Regions from separate parts of the Lysinibacillus sp. FSL K6-0075 genome, predicted to be linked through region 1. Evidence: riboswitches for the same ligand, from Rfam matches in the RefSeq annotation. Region 1 holds a riboswitch; the other holds the start of a gene.
The links. Region 1 has a riboswitch for cobalamin ahead of MHB65_RS12475 (glutaredoxin). Riboswitches for the same ligand answer to the same signal wherever they lie in the genome.
Positions count from the first base shown of each region.

Region 2: another riboswitch for cobalamin. It lies ahead of MHB65_RS11495 (ABC transporter substrate-binding protein); the one in region 1 lies ahead of MHB65_RS12475 (glutaredoxin).

Region 1 covers NZ_CP151947.1:2,539,150-2,548,351, forward strand. Annotated here, with positions in the region: gene prpD (2-methylcitrate dehydratase) at 1-676, shown strand, start outside; gene prpB (methylisocitrate lyase) at 741-1,655, shown strand; gene MHB65_RS12450 (acyl-CoA dehydrogenase family protein) at 1,698-3,356, shown strand; gene MHB65_RS12455 (enoyl-CoA hydratase-related protein) at 3,384-4,169, shown strand; gene MHB65_RS12460 (enoyl-CoA hydratase/isomerase family protein) at 4,184-5,248, shown strand; cobalamin riboswitch at 5,373-5,562, shown strand; gene MHB65_RS12465 (hypothetical protein) at 5,764-5,958, shown strand; gene MHB65_RS12470 (hypothetical protein) at 5,952-6,611, shown strand; cobalamin riboswitch at 6,912-7,090, shown strand; gene MHB65_RS12475 (glutaredoxin) at 7,207-7,431, shown strand; gene nrdI (class Ib ribonucleoside-diphosphate reductase assembly flavoprotein NrdI) at 7,428-7,787, shown strand; gene nrdE (class 1b ribonucleoside-diphosphate reductase subunit alpha) at 7,784-9,202, shown strand, end outside.
Region 2 covers NZ_CP151947.1:2,345,672-2,354,873, forward strand. Annotated here, with positions in the region: gene MHB65_RS11490 (translation factor GTPase family protein) at 1-1,912, opposite strand, end outside; cobalamin riboswitch at 2,071-2,258, shown strand; gene MHB65_RS11495 (ABC transporter substrate-binding protein) at 2,425-3,417, shown strand; gene MHB65_RS11500 (precorrin-3B methylase) at 3,470-4,147, shown strand; gene MHB65_RS11505 (S9 family peptidase) at 4,219-6,207, shown strand; gene MHB65_RS11510 (amino acid oxidase) at 6,273-6,773, opposite strand; gene MHB65_RS11515 (class I SAM-dependent rRNA methyltransferase) at 6,855-8,051, opposite strand; gene MHB65_RS11520 (alpha/beta hydrolase) at 8,114-9,031, opposite strand; gene MHB65_RS11525 (dihydrofolate reductase) at 9,192-9,202, shown strand, end outside.

The sequences.
Region 1 (9,202 bases):
GGGATTCCAAGACGTTCTATTTAATAAACAAGAATTAAAGCTTGCTAGACCACTGACATCCTATGTGATGGAAAATGTACTATTCAAGGTTTCTTATCCAGCTGAATTCCATGCACAAACAGCTGCAGAATGTGCCGTTCATTTACACCATGAAGTGAAAAATCGTTTACAGGACATTGAACGCATTCAAATTACGACACATGAATCAGCAATACGAATTATTGATAAGGAAGGACCTCTTCTGAATCCAGCTGATCGCGATCACTGCCTTCAATATATTACAGCTATTGGTCTTATCTTTGGTGATATCATTGCAGATCACTATGAAGATGATGTGGCAGCAGATCCTCGTATCGATGAGTTAAGAAATAAAATGGTGGTTGTGGAAAACGCTCAATATACAATCGATTACCTAGATCCTGAAAAACGTTCGATTGCCAATGCTGTTCAAGTTTATTACAACGACGGCACATCATCTGAGCTTATTGAGTGTGAATATCCTTTAGGACACCGTTTCCGTCGTGAGGAAGCATTCCCTCAAATCATTGATAAATTCCAGCAAAACATCAGTACCCATTATTCACAAAAACAATTACGTAAAATTAATGAGGTTTGTGCTAATCAAGAGCTTCTTGAGAATAGTGCCGTCCATGAATTTGTTAATTTATTTGTTTAACTTTCTAGGCGATTCTGGACGTACTTATGGCGAGGCATCATTGATTATTAGGGGGTTTTTATAGATGGCGTGGATTGTAAATGAAGCGATAACACAAAAACAACTGGCTGAGCAATTTAAAGCGCTCATTAATCGTTCAACGATTTTGCAAATACCAGGCGCACATGATGCAATGGCAGGTTTAATGGCTAAAAAAGTTGGCTTTGAGGCATTGTATCTTTCTGGAGCTGCCTACACGGCCAGCAGAGGCTTACCTGATTTAGGAATGATTTATTCCAATGAAGTGGCGCAACGAGCGAACGATATTATTCGTGCTACGAATTTACCAATGCTCGTGGATATCGATACTGGCTTCGGCGGTGTACTAAACGTTGCCCGTACAGCGCGTGAAATGATAGAGGCAGGGGTTGCTGCTGTACAGCTAGAAGATCAAAATCTTCCAAAAAAATGTGGTCACTTGAATGGAAAAACGCTTGTTTCCCAAGAGGAAATGATACAAAAAATAAAGATGATTAAGCAAATAGCTCCTACTTTAGTGATTGTTGCCCGCACAGATGCGAGGTCTGTAGAAGGCTTAGAACAGGCTATCTTAAGAGCTAAAGCCTATGTAGCAGCTGGGGCAGATGCTATTTTTCCAGAGGCGTTACAAACAGAAAAAGAGTTTAAACAATTTGCCCATGAGCTGGATGCTCCCTTATTAGCTAATATGACTGAATTTGGACAAACGCCTTATTATACCGCTAAGGAGTTTGAAAAAATGGGCTATTCGATGGTGATTTATCCCGTTACATCCATGAGAGTTGCAGCCAAAGCCTATGAGCAAGTGTTTACCTTAATAAAAAACACAGGAACTCAGAAAGATGCTATTGAGGATATGCAAACGAGAAGTGAATTATATGAAACCATTTCCTATTACAAATTTGAAGATTTAGATAGTGAGTTGGCGAAAACCATCTTACCGAAAGAGGAAATAAAGTAGGAGAAAAGTTGTTTTTCTCCTTTTCTTTCAAGGAGGGCTAGTATGGATAAACTAGAGGACAAAATGACCATCTTTACACCAGAGGACTTTCAAGATGAGGAAGAGCTCATCGCAAAAACGGCAGAGCTCTTCATTAAACAGGATGTCTCACCTAATACTACAGCTATTGAAAAGCATCAATATGAAGTTACTCGTCAGTTATTTCAAAAAGCAGGTGACCTTGGTTTACTAGCCATTGAGATACCCGAAGACTATGGGGGGCTGGCACTCAATAAAAAAATTTCAGGGCTCGTTGCAGAAAAAATGGGCTATGGCGGCTCATTTAGTGTCTCTTACAATATTCATGCAGGAGTCGGCACATTGCCCTATGTCTATTTTGGAGATGCGTCACAAAAGCACAGATACTTACCAAAGTTGGCCTCAGGTGAATGGATTGGAGCCTACGCATTGACTGAGCCAGACGCAGGTTCAGATGCATTACATCCCAAAACAAATGCGATTTTAAATGGAGATGGCTCTGCATGGATCTTAAACGGTGAAAAGCAATGGATTACCAATGCGCAGCTAGCAGATATCTTTGTTGTTTTTGCCAAAACAAGTGAAGGCATGACTGCTTTCATTGTAGAGCGTACCTTTACAGGGGTATCTGTGGGACAGGAAGAAGAGAAGATGGGCATTAAGGGATCTTCGACGGCTACCCTTATATTAGAGGATGTTAGCGTACCGAGGGAGAATGTACTTGGCGAAGTTGGAAAAGGCCATAAAGTGGCGATGAATATATTGAATATGGCACGTCTAAAGCTAGCTTTCTCCAACATCGGCACTGCCAAACAGGCTCTACAATTAGCTGTGAGTTACGGGAAGGAACGGAAGCAATTTCACAAGCCAATTGTTGATTTTACTATGATACAGGAAAAGCTTGCGGACATGGCCATTTCGATATATGGGGCAGAAAGTGCTGCCTATCGGACAGCTGGAGAAATGGATGATGCGATTGAGTTAGCTAGTAAAGAGTCGATGGTTCATAAAATAGCCGATTTCGCTTTGGAATGCGCCCTTAATAAAGTCAATTGCTCAGAAGCCCTTGGCAAAATTGTAGATGAAGCTGTACAAATACATGGTGGCTATGGCTATATGCAAGATTATGAGGTAGAACGATTGTATCGTGATGCGAGGATTAGCCGTATTTTTGAAGGGACAAACGAAATCAATCGTTTAACCATTGCGAAAATGTTATATAAAAAATATACACTCGCACCTTCTACGTATAATGCGCCTGAAGCCTATAAGCCAGCTGAAATAAATCAGCAATACATCCAGCTTTCCAACTATTTAAGGCAAATAGCTCTTACTGTCATTACAGACGCACAGATCCATTTGGAACAAGAGCAGGAATACATGCGTCTGTTGGCTGATATAGCGAAGGATCTTTATGTTATGGAAGCTTCTTTACTAAGAACTGAAAAAAACGCAAATGAAAAAACGAAGCACTTGATGACTGATATCATCTGTCAGGAGGGCTACCGTAAAATAGAAAAAAGTACAATTGATATTATTTGTGCTGCTGAAACAAATGAACAAAAGCGAAAAATCTGGCTAGATGCTATTCAACAACTAAACATCCCGCTTCATCAAAATCTCTTTATGAAAAAGCGAGAGATTGCTAGAAGTATTATTAACAATCCAAAATCGATAAGTTAATTGTTATTAAATAGGAGGGAAACGATAATGGTCGATACTTTTGCCAATGTAAGCAAGGAAGGTGCCATCACGATCATTCATTTAGATCATCCACCAGCAAATACTTTATCATCCGCATCGATTGAAAATCTTCGACTCATTCTCAAAGAGTTAGCTGTGGACGAACAAACGAATGCTATCATTATGACAGGCTCTGGACGATTTTTTGCCGCTGGTGCAGATATTAAGGAATTTGTTTCTGCCTTTGGGCAACAGGAAAAAGCATTGCAGATGGCTGAGAGAGGTCAAGCACTATGTGATGAAATTGAATCCATGAAAAAGCCTGTTATTGCTGCTATTAATGGTCCAGCTCTTGGAGGAGGATTAGAGTTAGCATTAGGCTGTCATTTCAGAATTGCATCAAATAATGCCATTGTTGGTTTACCAGAATTAAAGCTTGGCTTATTGCCGACATTCGGGGGGACTCAACGATTGAGCAGAATCACGGGGCAAGCAAAGGCACTACAATTGATTTTAACAAGTAAACAACTAAGTGCCGACGAAGCACTACGATTAGGCATTATTCAACTGGTGACAGAACCAGAGGAGCTTCTGTCAACTGCAAAAGCGATTGCGCAGTCCTTTGTTGAGGGTAAAAGTATGACAAGTGTGTCCCGTACAATTGAATGTGTCATACAGGGCGGCAAAGATCATCTCCAAAATGGGCTAGAACTTGAACGAACACGTTTTGCAGAGTTGTTTTTAACAGAGGATGCTAAAGAAGGGGTTCAGGCATTTATTGAAAAAAGACAGCCAGACTTTAAACATTCTTAAAGGAGGGAATCGATATGACGAACGAAGTACTATTTTCTGTCAGTGACGGCGGCGCAGCAACCATTACACTGAATCGTCCTAAAGCCTTAAATTCACTTTCTACTGAAATGCTAAAGCCCATCGGAGAGAAACTGAAAGAATGGCGAGCAAATGACCAAATTCAGCTAATCATCCTAAAAGGAGCTGGTGAGAAGGGATTTTGCGCAGGTGGTGACATTAAAACACTTTATAAAGCTCGCTCCAGTCAGGAAGCTTTCAAAAATGCTGAAATCTTTTTTGAAGAAGAATATCAAGTAGATATGGCGATCTACCACTACCCTAAACCCATTATTGCCTGCCTTGATGGCATTGTCATGGGAGGTGGGGTCGGATTAACCTATGGGGCAAGCCACCGAATCGTCACTGAACGAACGAAATGGGCTATGCCAGAAATGAATATTGGCTTCTTTCCGGATGTTGGAGCTGGCTATTTCTTAAATCAAGCACCAGGCTATGTAGGATACTACTTAGCCTTAACTGCATCGGTCATCCGAGCTGCGGATGTTCTCTTTGCCAATGGCGCAGATTGCTACATGACAAGCGATCAGTTAGACACTTTCCTAGCGCGCATTGAACAATTAGACTGGCATACATTGGAGACCAGCACAGCTCTAGGCCAATTAATGGAGGACTATTCAAGTACACCTTTAACAAACAGTGATCTTGCTCACCTCCAACATAAGATCGATCAGCATTTTTCAAAATATACTGTGGAAGAGATAGTTGAATCCTTAGACAATGATCCAAGTAAATTTGCGCAAGAAACAAAGCAGTTCCTTCTATCTAAATCTCCATCATCGTTAAAGATTACGTTAAAGCAACTGATAGATGCTCAAGATAAGACATTAGAGGAATGCTTTGCGACAGATTTAATCTTGGCTAAAAACTTTTTAAGACATGAGGATTTCTTTGAAGGTGTACGCTCTGTTGTCATTGATAAGGACCGAAATCCACAATATACCTATCAAACATTCAATGAATTTACAGATAAAGACCTAGAAAATTTCTTTCAAGATCGTAATGCGACAGTAAAAAAGTAAAAACAAGTGGATTTTCTATTGATAAACGTTGAAACCATCTACTATTTAAAAGGTAGATGGTTTCTTGTTTGTAGTGATATGCGAAGTAAGTTAGCAAAGAGATTGATATGTTATACTATAAAAAACGGAATAACAGGATAAAGGTACAAATTCATAATGAGTTTGTTTAAAAGGGAAGTTCGGTGAAAATCCGGCGCTGTCCCGCAACTGTAATTCGGAGTACATTTTCAAAGCCACTGTTATGTCATGTAATGGGAAGGGAAAATGTGTGATGATCATAAGCCAGGAGACCTGCCTTTGTCTAGTACAGCCAAAAAACCTACGAGGATAGGGGGTGTTGAGTGTGACGAATTACCTTCATCATACTCATAGTGCGACAACCAAGAAAAGGGTCTCTATTCAGTATAGACGACTTATTTTATATTGGTTGAAGAACTATGTAGTATTTAAGTCATAGCTAGCATCTTACCTAAGGGGAAAGATGTTTTTTTTATGAACGAATAGGAGTGAACAAGATGACATCACATTCAATTTTATTTTATGAAAATCAATTAAAGCAGCAAATAATGAACAACCTTTCTAGTGAGCACATGATTTCCCTACAAGTTTATATCAAAATATTAATACAAGAAAATCCTGATGATTACAAAAATATTAATTATGCCTATCTAAATATAAAACGTGAGTTAGTCGGGGCAATAGAATGCTGATAGATGAAAAAATTTTAGAAGATAGCATTGATATTGATCAAGATACTCTATTTAGAAATTTGGATCATTTTGAGCTAGAGAGATGCTTTGTATTAGAATATTTAGAGATACTGTTAAAATGGAATAAACAAACACACGCTATTTCTGAAGAAAAACTTCAAAAGCTTTGGATGAAACTGATAAGAAAATATAAATTTTCTCTTGATGAATGGGAAAGAAATGCTGGAAATACGAATATTCACTCGTATCTTGTGAAAGAACAAGGGCATGGTCTACAAAAATTAATTCGTTTTTACAGGGACCGTCATGGAGTGAAATGGTTAGAAAATGCCTTTGATTATGGCATGACATTGCTAATGAAAGGTGGGGAAATGCCAGCATTAGAAATGTTTTTCCTCACAAATTTAATATGTTACAAGTGGCAACTAGACTACTTAGAGGATAAAGAAGTGCAATATTACTTTTCTCATTCAGTAAATGGGAAAGTGAAAGAGGTCTATGATCGTTTTAGGGCTTACGATAGAGAACAGAATCTATTAACTGCAACTAAATTATATAAGCTTTTATCCAAATATAATCCTCAATTTCATACAAATTCTGCAGCAACGCCGGAATTTTATAAGGAATTGGCCCTGTTTATTGAAAAGCACTAATAGATGTTCCTAGTGTCAAACAGTCTATTTTTCTTCAGAATATAGACTGTTTCCATAGCTATTCAAGATTATTTTAGGCATTCTATAAATGAATAGATTTACTGTAGATAGATTTTAATAGAAAATCTCGTACATCGTTTAAAATATATATTTTGTTTAGGTATAAGTAATTAGTGATAATCTATTTCGAACTACATAATAAAAAATACTGAATAATCCAAAAATAAAGAAGTTTAGAATCTAGATTTACTTTTCATTTGAAGGATGGTAAACTTAAAACTATTGAACAACAACAATATATTGTGTTCGTTTTACTAAGGTACTACTATATGTAGTTTAAAAGGGAAGTTCGGTACAATTCCGACGCTGTCCCCGCAACTGTTAAGCTGACGATGATAGCATCCACTGTGCATGCGCATGGGAAGGAAATCAGAGAATGAAGCAAAGCCAGGAGACCTGCCTTTCTAAAACAAATTAATCATTTCTTCGGGGATTAAGAGATGGGAACGTCGGTATTTTTAGTATGTTAACGTTTCCATTTTAGCTATCTCTCTTAAAGAGATAGCCTTTTTATTTTATGAAAAGAGGGATTTCTATGAAACTTTATACGAAAACAATTTGTCCAAAATGCCTGTGGGTAAAATCTGAATTACAACGTGCAGGACTTGAAGCAGAAATTGTTAACATTGATCACGATGAACAAGCTAAGCAAACCATTATAGATGCAGGTTTTTTAAGTGTGCCTGTTTTAGAAATGAATGAAACCTTTATAGGAGATGTTCAGGAAATTGTTTCTCAAATTGAGTTGATTACCCTATGATCGTTTATGCAAGTCGTACAGGCAATGTCCGAAATGTTGTATCCAAATTAAAGGCAGAAGCTATCGAGCTCTCTGAAGAATTGCGACTGAATAAGCCGTATCTTTTAATTACCTACACAGATGGTTTAGGTGACATTCCAGCGAAGGTGCAACGCTTTTTAGAAAAAAACAGAGATTTTTGTAAAGGAGTAGTTGCCAGTGGCAATAGTAACTTTGGCCATCATGTATTTGGCGCTGCTGGTGAGAAAATTGCTACTACCTATCATGTACCCTTAGTAAGGAAATTAGATTTACGAGGCAATCAAACAGATTATGAAGCAATACAAACGTTTTATGAAACGAGGGTAATGAGATGAAAACCTATTTAAAGCTTAATAATGACGTACTGAATCGTTATAGTACAACTGGATTACTTGAGTTAGAAAAAGATCGTGAAGCTACGCGCCGCTACTTTTTAGAGTATGTCAACGTACGTTTGCGTTATTTTATAGATATTGAGGAAAAAATCCGCTATTTAGTTGATGAGGGCTACTATGAGAAAGCATTTATCGACATGTACGAAATGGAATTTATTAAGAAGTTGTATAAAAAAGCCTATGATTATAATTTCCGATTCCCATCCTTTATGAGCGCCAGCAAGTTTTATGATAGCTATGCTATGAAAAGTCGTGACGGCGAAGAGATTTTAGAAAAATATGAGGATCGTATTGTTATTATTGCTTTGTATTTGGCTCAAGGCAACACAGCTTTAGCAGAACGTTCTGTCGAAGCGATGATGGAAGCCTATCAACCTGCCACACCAACTGCATTGAATAGTGGCAAGAAAGCACGTGGTGAATTAGTAAGCTGCTTTAAATTATCAATGGATGACTCCATGAATAGTATTGCCGAAAACATTGGCTATTGTTTAGAGCTATCACGCCTTGGTGGTGGGGTTGGGGTCAACTTAACAGATTTACGCCCTTTAGGGGATCCAATTAAAGAGATACTGAATCGTGCAAGTGGTGTCATCCCAGTTGCGAAACTGTTAGAAAATTCTTTCAGTTATTCGAATCAGCTAGGGCAACGAAATGGCTCTGGTGTTGTTTATTTAAATATTTTCCATGCAGATATAGAAAATTTCATTTCATCTAAAAAACCGAATGCCGATGATAAAATTCGCCTCGCAACCCTTTCAACAGGAATTATTATACCTAGTATTTTCTTCGAACTGATGAAACGCGATAAAGATATTGTTTTGTTTAGCCCATATGATATATATAAAGAATATGGCAAACGTATGTCTGAGATCTCCATCTCAGAAATGTATTACGAGCTACTTGATAACCCTAAAATTCGTAAAATTAAACGTTTGAATGCACGTAAGCTTTACACAGAGGTGAAAAAAGCACAATTTGAATCGGGCTATCCGTTTGAAATCTTTGATGATAATGTCAATAAGGTACATCCTTTAAAAAACATTGGTCGCGTAAAAATGTCCAATCTCTGTACCGAAATTCTGCAAGTGCAAGAGACAAGTATTATTACGGACCAAGATCAACCAAATGACTATGGACTCGATGTATCGTGTAACTTAGGGTCTATTGATATCCATGCAGCAAGTAAAGTCAATGATTTCGGCGCATTAGTCGATACAGCCATGCACTTATTAACGAATGTGTCACAAATGACACATATCAAGAATGTACCGTCAGTTGCAAAAGCCAATCAATTAATGCATTCTGTAGGGCTTGGCTGTATGAACCTCCATGGGCATCTCGTGACGGAGGGC
Region 2 (9,202 bases), 190 kb from region 1:
CTTCATGCCACGGAACCGTATATCCTTTGCCCTTTGCACAAAAAATACTAGAGGAACTATATTCAGGGTCGGCATTTTTATCGTAGCCAATCTGTGCAATCACTTCCTCTGTATTATGGCACATATCATAGCCATCAAATTGGAGTGTGAGTGCGCCTTTTCCATTTGTATAGGCAGCAAAGGTTGTGCTGTAGCTCATTAAAGTGGCAACGGGCGCGCGACCTGTTAGCACCACATCTGTTTCGGATAATATCGGGTCATCGAATGTGCCTGCTGCTTGCTGAACGTCAGTCATCATGCGGCCGATAAAGTCGTTTGAAGCCTTCATTTTAAAACGATAATAGGGTTCAAGTAGAACATTTTGGGCTTGCTCTAGTCCCTGGCGCAGCGCACGGAAACTAGCTTCTCGGAAATCGCCGCCCGATGTATGTTCATTATGCCCGCGACCTGTTAGAAGCGTAAAATGAACATCTGTTACAGGGAAGCCTGTAAGTAAGCCATGATGATCGCGCTCAAACAGGTGCTTTTCAACAAGGCGCTGATTGCCTACGGATAAATGATCTGCATGACAGGCATTGCTGAAGGTATTGCCGGTTCCACGTGGATTTGGCTCCATTAATAAATGAACTTCCGCATAATGCTTGAGTGGCTCGAAATGGCCATAGCCTGTCACCTTCGTCGCAATGGTCTCCATATATAAAATTTGCGGCTCGCCAAAGGAGACGGCTAATGAAAAACGTCTCATTAATACCTCTGTCAGGACCTCCAATTGAATGACACCCATAATATGGACATGGATTTCCTGGAACTTTTCCTGCCAAACGACACGTAAAGAAGGCTCTTCGGCTTCAATTAAACGGAAAATCTGTAGCACTTCCTTGATATGCTGATCGCCCGCATATTGAACCTTTGCCTGTAGCGTTGGGACAAGCTCATAGGGCTGTGTTAGCGTCGTTGTACCGATTCGATCTCCAATGTTTGCCTGACTCAGCCCTTTCACCGCGAAAATCTCTCCTGCTTCAACCTGTTGAACGGTCTCAAAGCGACTGCCATTATAAAGGCGAATTTCTGTCACTTTTTCCGTCACTTCACCAAATGAAAATTCATCCCGCACATGTAAGGAGCCCTTGACAGCCTTCATAAAGGTTAAACGCTGATGCCCATCATGACGAATTTTAAAAACCTCTCCTTCAAACGGGACATCCTGCTCAAATTGGGTAGCCGTTAACAGGGGAAGCTGGTCAAGAAATTCCTGAATGCCCTCATCCTTTAAGGCAGAGCCTATAAAGCAAGGGAAAGCACATTCGTTTTTAATCATGGCCTGTAGCTGAGCAAGACATGGTTCATGCTCTAATGACTCATTCAGAAAGGCATCCAGCAATTTTTCGTCGCGCTCCGCCAGCCATTCCATGATGCTATTTGACACATAATCTGCTCGCAGCGGTTCATCGACGAACAACACATGCTGAGAGCAATCTTTACGAAGCTGGCTCATGACAGCTCCTACATTTGCTCCTTCACGATCCGTTTTATTGATAAAGAAGAAGGTTGGGACATGGTATTTACGTAAAAGCTGCCACACGGTTTCAGTATGGCCTTGTATCCCTTCGACTGCGCTAATGATAATAATGGCATAATCCATCACACGGATGGCACGCTCCATCTCAGGGGAGAAATCGACATGCCCAGGTGTATCAATCAATGTGTATGTATCATCGCCAATGCTCATGCGACCTTGCTCGGCAAAGATCGTAATCCCACGCCTGCGCTCTAGCTCATGATTATCAAGAAAGGTATCCTGATGATCGACTCGACCACGGGCTTGAATACTATTTGTATGAAAAAGCACTTGCTCAGAGAAGGTCGTTTTCCCTGCATCCACATGCGCCAGTACACCGATTGTTTTGTACATAAGAAATCCTCGTTTCTATAGATTGCTATCTTTTCATTGTAACAGAATACTCGCATATATAATTCTTGTAAAATAGTTCGTATTTTTGTCGAAATAGTGCTAATATAGTGATGATTGCATAATTAGCGTCATACTACGCTAGTCTATCAATAGTATTGACCATAATAGAACGTATTGGTGCAAATGGCATTTGTCATTTGCTTAAAAGGGAAATCGGTGCAATTCCGATGCTGTCCCGCAACTGTAAATGGGGAGTCTATACAGCATGCCACTGTAGTAAAACTATGGGAAGGCGTATAGATGATGAACCTAAGCCAGGATACCTGCCAGTATGTGTTTTTTGACTAAGAACCACGAGGATGGGGATAGTGATAAAGGTAATGATGATACCGTTATTTCACTATGCTACTCTCTTGGCGACAAGAGGGTTTTTTTTATGCCCTTCCAACCACATGGGTAGTAAAGAAGTCTCTGATTTCTTTCTATATTTTAACAACAAAGGAGAAAAGGACATGAAGAAATGGAAAAGTATATGGCTGATGATGATCATTGCCTTGGTCGCTATTTTAGGGGCTTGTAATGCAAAGGACAAAACTGAATCAGCAGCACAAGGTGAAAAGGTTGAGCCATCTGAGGCAGCAACAGAAGTAACCATTGAAAATAATGACACAAGCCAAACATATAAGGAAGCACCTACGAAAGCGATTAGCTTAAATCAGCATGTGACAGAAATTATGCTGGCGCTTGGCTTAGAGGATTCTATGGTTGGGACGGCTTACTTAGATGACAAAATCTATGAGCCCCTGCAAGAGGCATACGATAAAGTCCCTGTGCTTTCTGACCAATACCCAACGAAGGAGCAAGTGATTGATGCCGAGGCGGATTTCTTATATGCAGGCTGGAAAAGTGGCTTTGGTGAAAAGGGCGTTGGCACACCAGAGGAGCTTGAAGAATTAGGCATTCATACGTATTTACATACGGCTTCTAACATGACAAAACCAACATTAGAAGATATTTTCACTGATATTCGCAATATCGCGAAGATTTTCCGTATCGAAGATCGTGGCGAAGCTTTAATTGAGCAAATGACAAAAGATGTAGAGGCAGTACAAGCTAAATTACCAAAAGATAGCGAAAAATTACGTGTTCTTGTGTTTGATAGCGGTGAAAAGGATGTATTTACAGCTGGTCAAAACTTTATGAATGAGCTGGTGACAATCGCGGGTGGTCAAAATATCTTTGGTGATGTGGAATCAGGCTGGACAACTGTGTCGAAGGAAGATGCAGTAGATCGTAATCCAGAGGTTGTTGTCGTGATTGATTATGGTGAAACAACGGCAGAACAAAAGATCCAATTCTTAAAAAATGATCCAGCATTAAAGGAGATGGAAGCTGTCAAGAATGATCACTTTGTCATCCTGCCACTTTCAGCAGCATCTGAAGGGGTTCGTGCGGCAGAGGCCATTGAAATTTTAGCGAAGGGCTTCTATCCTGAAAACTTTTAAACCAATTTGAGCTAGCGCTTTGCTAGCTCCTTTTTCATAAGGAGCGATATCAATGAACGCATTTCAAAAAAACGTACCAGATCAAACATTTGAAACACTAAACCGTGAGGGTGAATTTACCCGTCTAGCAGTTAGCCCTGGCATTATCAATAAGCATTATACGCCAGCGCAATTTCAAAAAATAGCCGAAATTGCTGGCGAAAAGGGTGCGATTAAGTATTCCGCCTCCTATAGTATTCTCGTATCCATTCCAACGAGCGATGCGACAGAAGCTGTGCAAGCCTTACAGGAAGCGGGTCTTTATGTTGCGTCCTCTGGCTCCATTATTGCCATGAAGGCTTGCGATTTTTGTGATGGTGAGAAAATGGAGGCTGCTCCGATAACTGAACATCTTTATCATGCTTTAGAGGGGATCAAGGTACCTGCAAGAGTACGTGTCAATATCAATGGCTGTGCATCTGCCTGCTACAATGCAGTCTATGATGATATTGGGCTCGTGTATCAGCAGGAAAGCTTTGATGTCTATTTAGGTGCTGTGCCGATGGGGGCAAAGGCACAGGCTGGCACATTATTCGCTAAAAGGGTAGGTGTCGAGCACATTGAAGATTTTTTATTGCACATGATAAGCCTTTATAAAGAGCATGCTCGCCCGAATGAACCCTTTTATAAATTTTATCGCAGAACCAAGTCCGCAGAATATTGGGAACTAGTAAAAAATTCTATTAAATAGCAGGAATATTACTTAGGGTGTCGAAGTATTGTAGTAAGGCACAGAAAATTACAATACAAAGGAGCAAGAACATGACATCGAAACAAGGGATTCAACCAGAAGATCTTTATCACTTAAAATCAGTAGCAGATCCACAGCTATCACCCGATGGAACTGAGGTAGTTTATGTAGAGACTCGTATGGACGAGAAGAAAAACGACTATATCTCGAATTTATTTTACATAAACTTGAAGGACAAAACGCCACAGCAATGGACATTTGGTGAGGATAGAACAAGTTCCCCTGTTTGGTCACCAGATGGCAGCCAAATTGCGTTTTTGTCAACGAGAACAGGTAAATCGCAAATTTATGTGCTATCGAAAGCAGGTGGAGAGGCAAAACAGCTGACACATTGTAAAAATGGGGCGACATCCCCTGTCTGGTCCCCATGTGGCAAGAAAATTGCTTTTTCAGTCGTCCTAGGGAAAGATGAAACCATCCAAGATAAAGCGGAGGATGAGAAGAAGAAGGATAAAGAACTCAAGCCACTAGAAATCGAGAAAATGAAGCACAAATCGGATGCTGGTGGATTTATTGATATGGAGCAGTTTATCCATATTGCCCTTGTCAATGTGGAATCAGGAGAGCTAGAGCAAGTGACGGAGGGAAAAGAGTACTTCCATCTCGGTACATGGTCGCCAGACGGCAAATACCTTACGTACTTAGCCGATAAAGCGGAGGATTTGGATTTCTCATTTAATGTGGATATCTTTTTATTGGATTTAGAAACTAAACAGAGCCGCAAGCTAACAGAAGGCTCTGGTGCATATTACCAAACGGCTTGGTCTCCGAATAGCCGATTCCTTTCTTTTGTAGGCGGAGAGCGTGAATTTGAAAATGCCACACAAGCGAAGCTATGGATATATGACATGGAGCAAAAACTGCTAAACTGTGTAACAAGTGAATTCGATGCGCCTGTCGGTGATTTTGTCATCGGTGATTTTCTACAAGGGGTAGCGTCACCACGCGTGCAATGGATGAATGATAATCATAGCTTCTACTTCCAAGTCACAGATCACGGCAATGCAGCGATTTATTTCGGAAATGTAGATGGCGAAATTTACCCAGCGATTCATGATGATCAATATGTCTATGGCTTTTCACTTGATCCGCAAAACGATCAGGCTATTGTAGCGATTAGCACAACGACAAACCCAGGCGATTTGTTTTATGTAAACCTAAAAACAGGTGACAAAGAACAGTTGACGTCAATTAATGAAGAATTTTTAAAGACCAAAACATTAGCTGTTCCCGAAAGTATTGAATTGGAAGGCGCTGAAGGCTGGAAAGTCAATGGCTGGATCATGAAGCCAGTTGGCTATGAAGAAGGGAAGAAGTATCCTCTTATTCTTGAAATCCATGGTGGTCCACATGCGATGTATGGCAACACCTACTTTAATGAATTTCAAATCCTTGCTGCACAAGGCTTTGCAGTGCTTTATACTAATCCGCGTGGTAGTCATGGCTATGGCCAAAAATTTGTGGATGCAGTACGTGGCGATTATGGTGGCAATGATTATGCAGACTTAATGGCAGCGGTAGACTACGCTTTGGAGCACTATGATTTTATTGACCAAGACCGTCTTGGTGTAACAGGTGGAAGCTATGGTGGCTTTATGACCAACTGGATTGTGGGCCATACAAATCGCTTTAAAGCGGCTGTGACGCAGCGCTCCATTTCAAACTGGATTAGCTTTGCGGGTGTCAGTGATATCGGCTATTACTTTACAGACTGGCAAATTCAAGCAGGACTCGATGATATAGAGAAGCTATGGCATCATTCACCGCTGAAATATGTAGACAATGTGGAGACACCATTATTGATTTTACATGGTGAAAAAGACTATCGTTGTCCAATTGAGCAGGCAGAACAATTATTTATTGCCTTAAAGTATCGGAAAAAAGAAACAAAATTCGTTCGTTTCCCTGAGGCGAATCATGAACTATCAAGGAGCGGCAAGCCCACATTACGAATTAATCGACTTGAATATATTCGTGATTGGTTTGTGAAATATCTATAATAGGGTGGCCTAAGAAGAGCATAGCTTCTTAGGCTATTTTTAATAGAAAAGCCCTGTATGATTGTTTATAACGTTTCAATCGTTTGAAAAATCTCTTTGTAAAGGATATCTAACCCTTTCTCACCTTTCATATAGAAATACCAAACATCTTCTCGATTTGCATCATGATCATATAAATAAATTGTTGTATGAGAACCGTTCTTTAATGATTCCCAATGAGCCGTTTCAAATGTAGTTCCTTCTCTTGTAAATGGAAAATGACGTTTTGGTGAATCAAAAAAAACAATAGGGATTTTAGCGTTTTCATAAGCTTTAACCAATTTATCAGCTGATGCTTCTTCAAACATCATGGGTGTTATCATAACAGCATCAAAATTTGTGGAAATATGTAATGTATCCTCGCTAAATTCATCTAATGCAATGGTTTCGAAATGAATTTTTTCGTTATTTAATTCAGGGATAGTACCAACTACAGCCATTTTTAAAGGCGCTCCATCATATTTAGTTTCATCATTTGAACATGCAACTAATACTAACAAACTTAATATGAATAAAAATTTTTTCACAATTATCCTCCTTTTTTCTCACGATATCGTTGTGTTCATCACATAAAAAAAGAATCACAACAAGGTGTGATTCTCGATGGGTTAGTCGATTTTCTGGATGAACACGACCTTCAGATAATTAAACTCAGGGTATTCACGTTGTACTCGGAAATCCTTCGGCAAACCGTATTCCTCCACGATTTTATAGCGTGTACGAGTTTCTTTAAATGCTTGGTCAATAAAGCCTTTGAACTTTTTCATACCGAAGCTAGCATTATTTGTGGAAGCCACAATGATGCCGTTTTTAGCGGTAATGGCAATCGTGTCCTTCAGTAATTTAGGGTAGTCCTTTGCCGTTGAAAAGGTCATTTGCTTCGTACGTGCAAAGCTAGGTGGGTCTAAAACGACAAGGTCAAACTGTAAAGCATGACGCTGCGCATATTTAAAATAATGAAAGACATCCATGACTTTTATATCCTGTGCCTCATAATCAATATGATTGACACTAAATTGCTCAATCGTTTTGGCTAGACTGCGCTTGGCTACATCTACACTCGTTGTCTTGATGGCACCTCCTAGAGCAGCTGCCACAGAAAATGCTCCTGTATAGGAGAACGTATTCAGCATGTCAGTATTATTCGCATAACGCTCACGAATAGCCAATCGCACCTCACGTTGATCAAGGAAAATCCCTGTCATAGCACCATCGTTTAAATGCACTGCATAGGTCATACCATTTTCCTTTACCATGATGGGAAATTCGCCTGGCGTGCCCATCACAAAATCATCCTGCTCGATATACTGTCCTTTGCTATCAAAGCGTTTTTTCTCATAAATCGCTTGGTAGTTCACTGTCTCAGCAAGCGCCTCATAAACCACTTCTCTAAATGAGTAAATACCCTCACTATACCAGCTCACCATGTAGTAGCCGTTAAAAAAGTCGATCGTTAGACCGCCGATGCCATCTCCTTCACCGTTAAATACACGAAAAGCTGTTGTGTTTTCATTGTTGAAGAATGCAGCACGATTGTCGATGGCTTTTTTGAATTTTTTCATAAAAAAAGGTTTATCGATGGTTTCATTCGCATCGGTCGTTAGCACCCAGCCAATCCCTTTATTTTGGATTCCGTAGTAACCTGTTCCAATAAAACGGTTATGGTGATCCATGAGCTTTAGGAGTGTTCCTTGCTCAGCAGGTAGACGTCGTGCATCGACCGCTTCCTTTGAAATAAGAGGGTAGCCTTTTTTTAATTGATCAGAAAAGGGCTGTTGTATTTGTAGTGCCATTATTTGTGTCATAGTGTCATCCTTTAAAAAACGTTTTGCTCTATTATCGCACTGTTTGAGCAGGATAGCCAAGCTTATTTCAGGAATTGCGCAATTTTTGTCACGGTTTCAATTGTTGCGTCTTCAAAATAATTCATTTTACTGAAATAGCTATGGATTAATCCTGGCATTGTAATATGCTCGACTGCCACACCAGCAGCTTTTAACTTTTGTGCATAGCTTAGACCCTCATCAAAGAGAACATCTGCCTCTGCAGCGATAATCAGTGTTTTTGGCATGTTACGGACATCCTCTAGCTGAAGAGGGGACACAAATGGATTCGTAAAGTTTGCTTCCTCCGTATAGTGCTGAGAGAACCATTGCATGGCTTGTGCATCTAAGCCGTAATTTTCACCATATGCCAGATAGGATACTGTTGAAAAATCGACATTTGTCACAGGATAGATCAGTGCTTGCGCTTGTAGCGTTGGACCATCCAGTGCAGTAGCTAAGTGCGCAACGACTGTAGCTAAATTTCCACCTGCACTATCCCCAGCAACCGACAATCGACTTACATCTCCACCTATTGCTTCAATATGGTCATGCACCCATACTAAGCTATCGTAGGCATCATGTAAGGGTGTTGGGAAGGGGTATTCGGGTGCTAAACGATAATCCACTGACACCACAAGCGCCTGTGCCTGATCTGCTAATAGCTGGCAGCCTGCATCGACAGATTCTAAATTGCCATAGACCCAGCCACCACCATGGTAATAAACAATAACTGGTAATGCTTTACTGACAACGGGCGTATAAAGCCGAACTGTAATTTGCGCGCCATCTCGCACCGTAATGTTGTGATCCTCAATGGATGCTAGCTTCGGTTTATGGGCGGATTGCCATTGCGTAACCGTACGCATAGCTCTCGCTTCCTGTGGTGTCACTTTGTAATAAGGTGTACCAGTGCGCTGAGCTTCTATATAGTGAACAGCTTCTTTTCTTAAAGTAGTCATCTTCATCATTCCTTTATCGTGAGGTTTGTTATTTCTATTATAAACTATTCGTATAATTTTACTAGGATTTGATTTAGAAAAAGTTTATTTATTTATAAATGAGGTGAAATCAGCGCATTATGTTTATAATAAAAGGGATGAACGTATTTGGAGGGACAGTATGATTTCTTT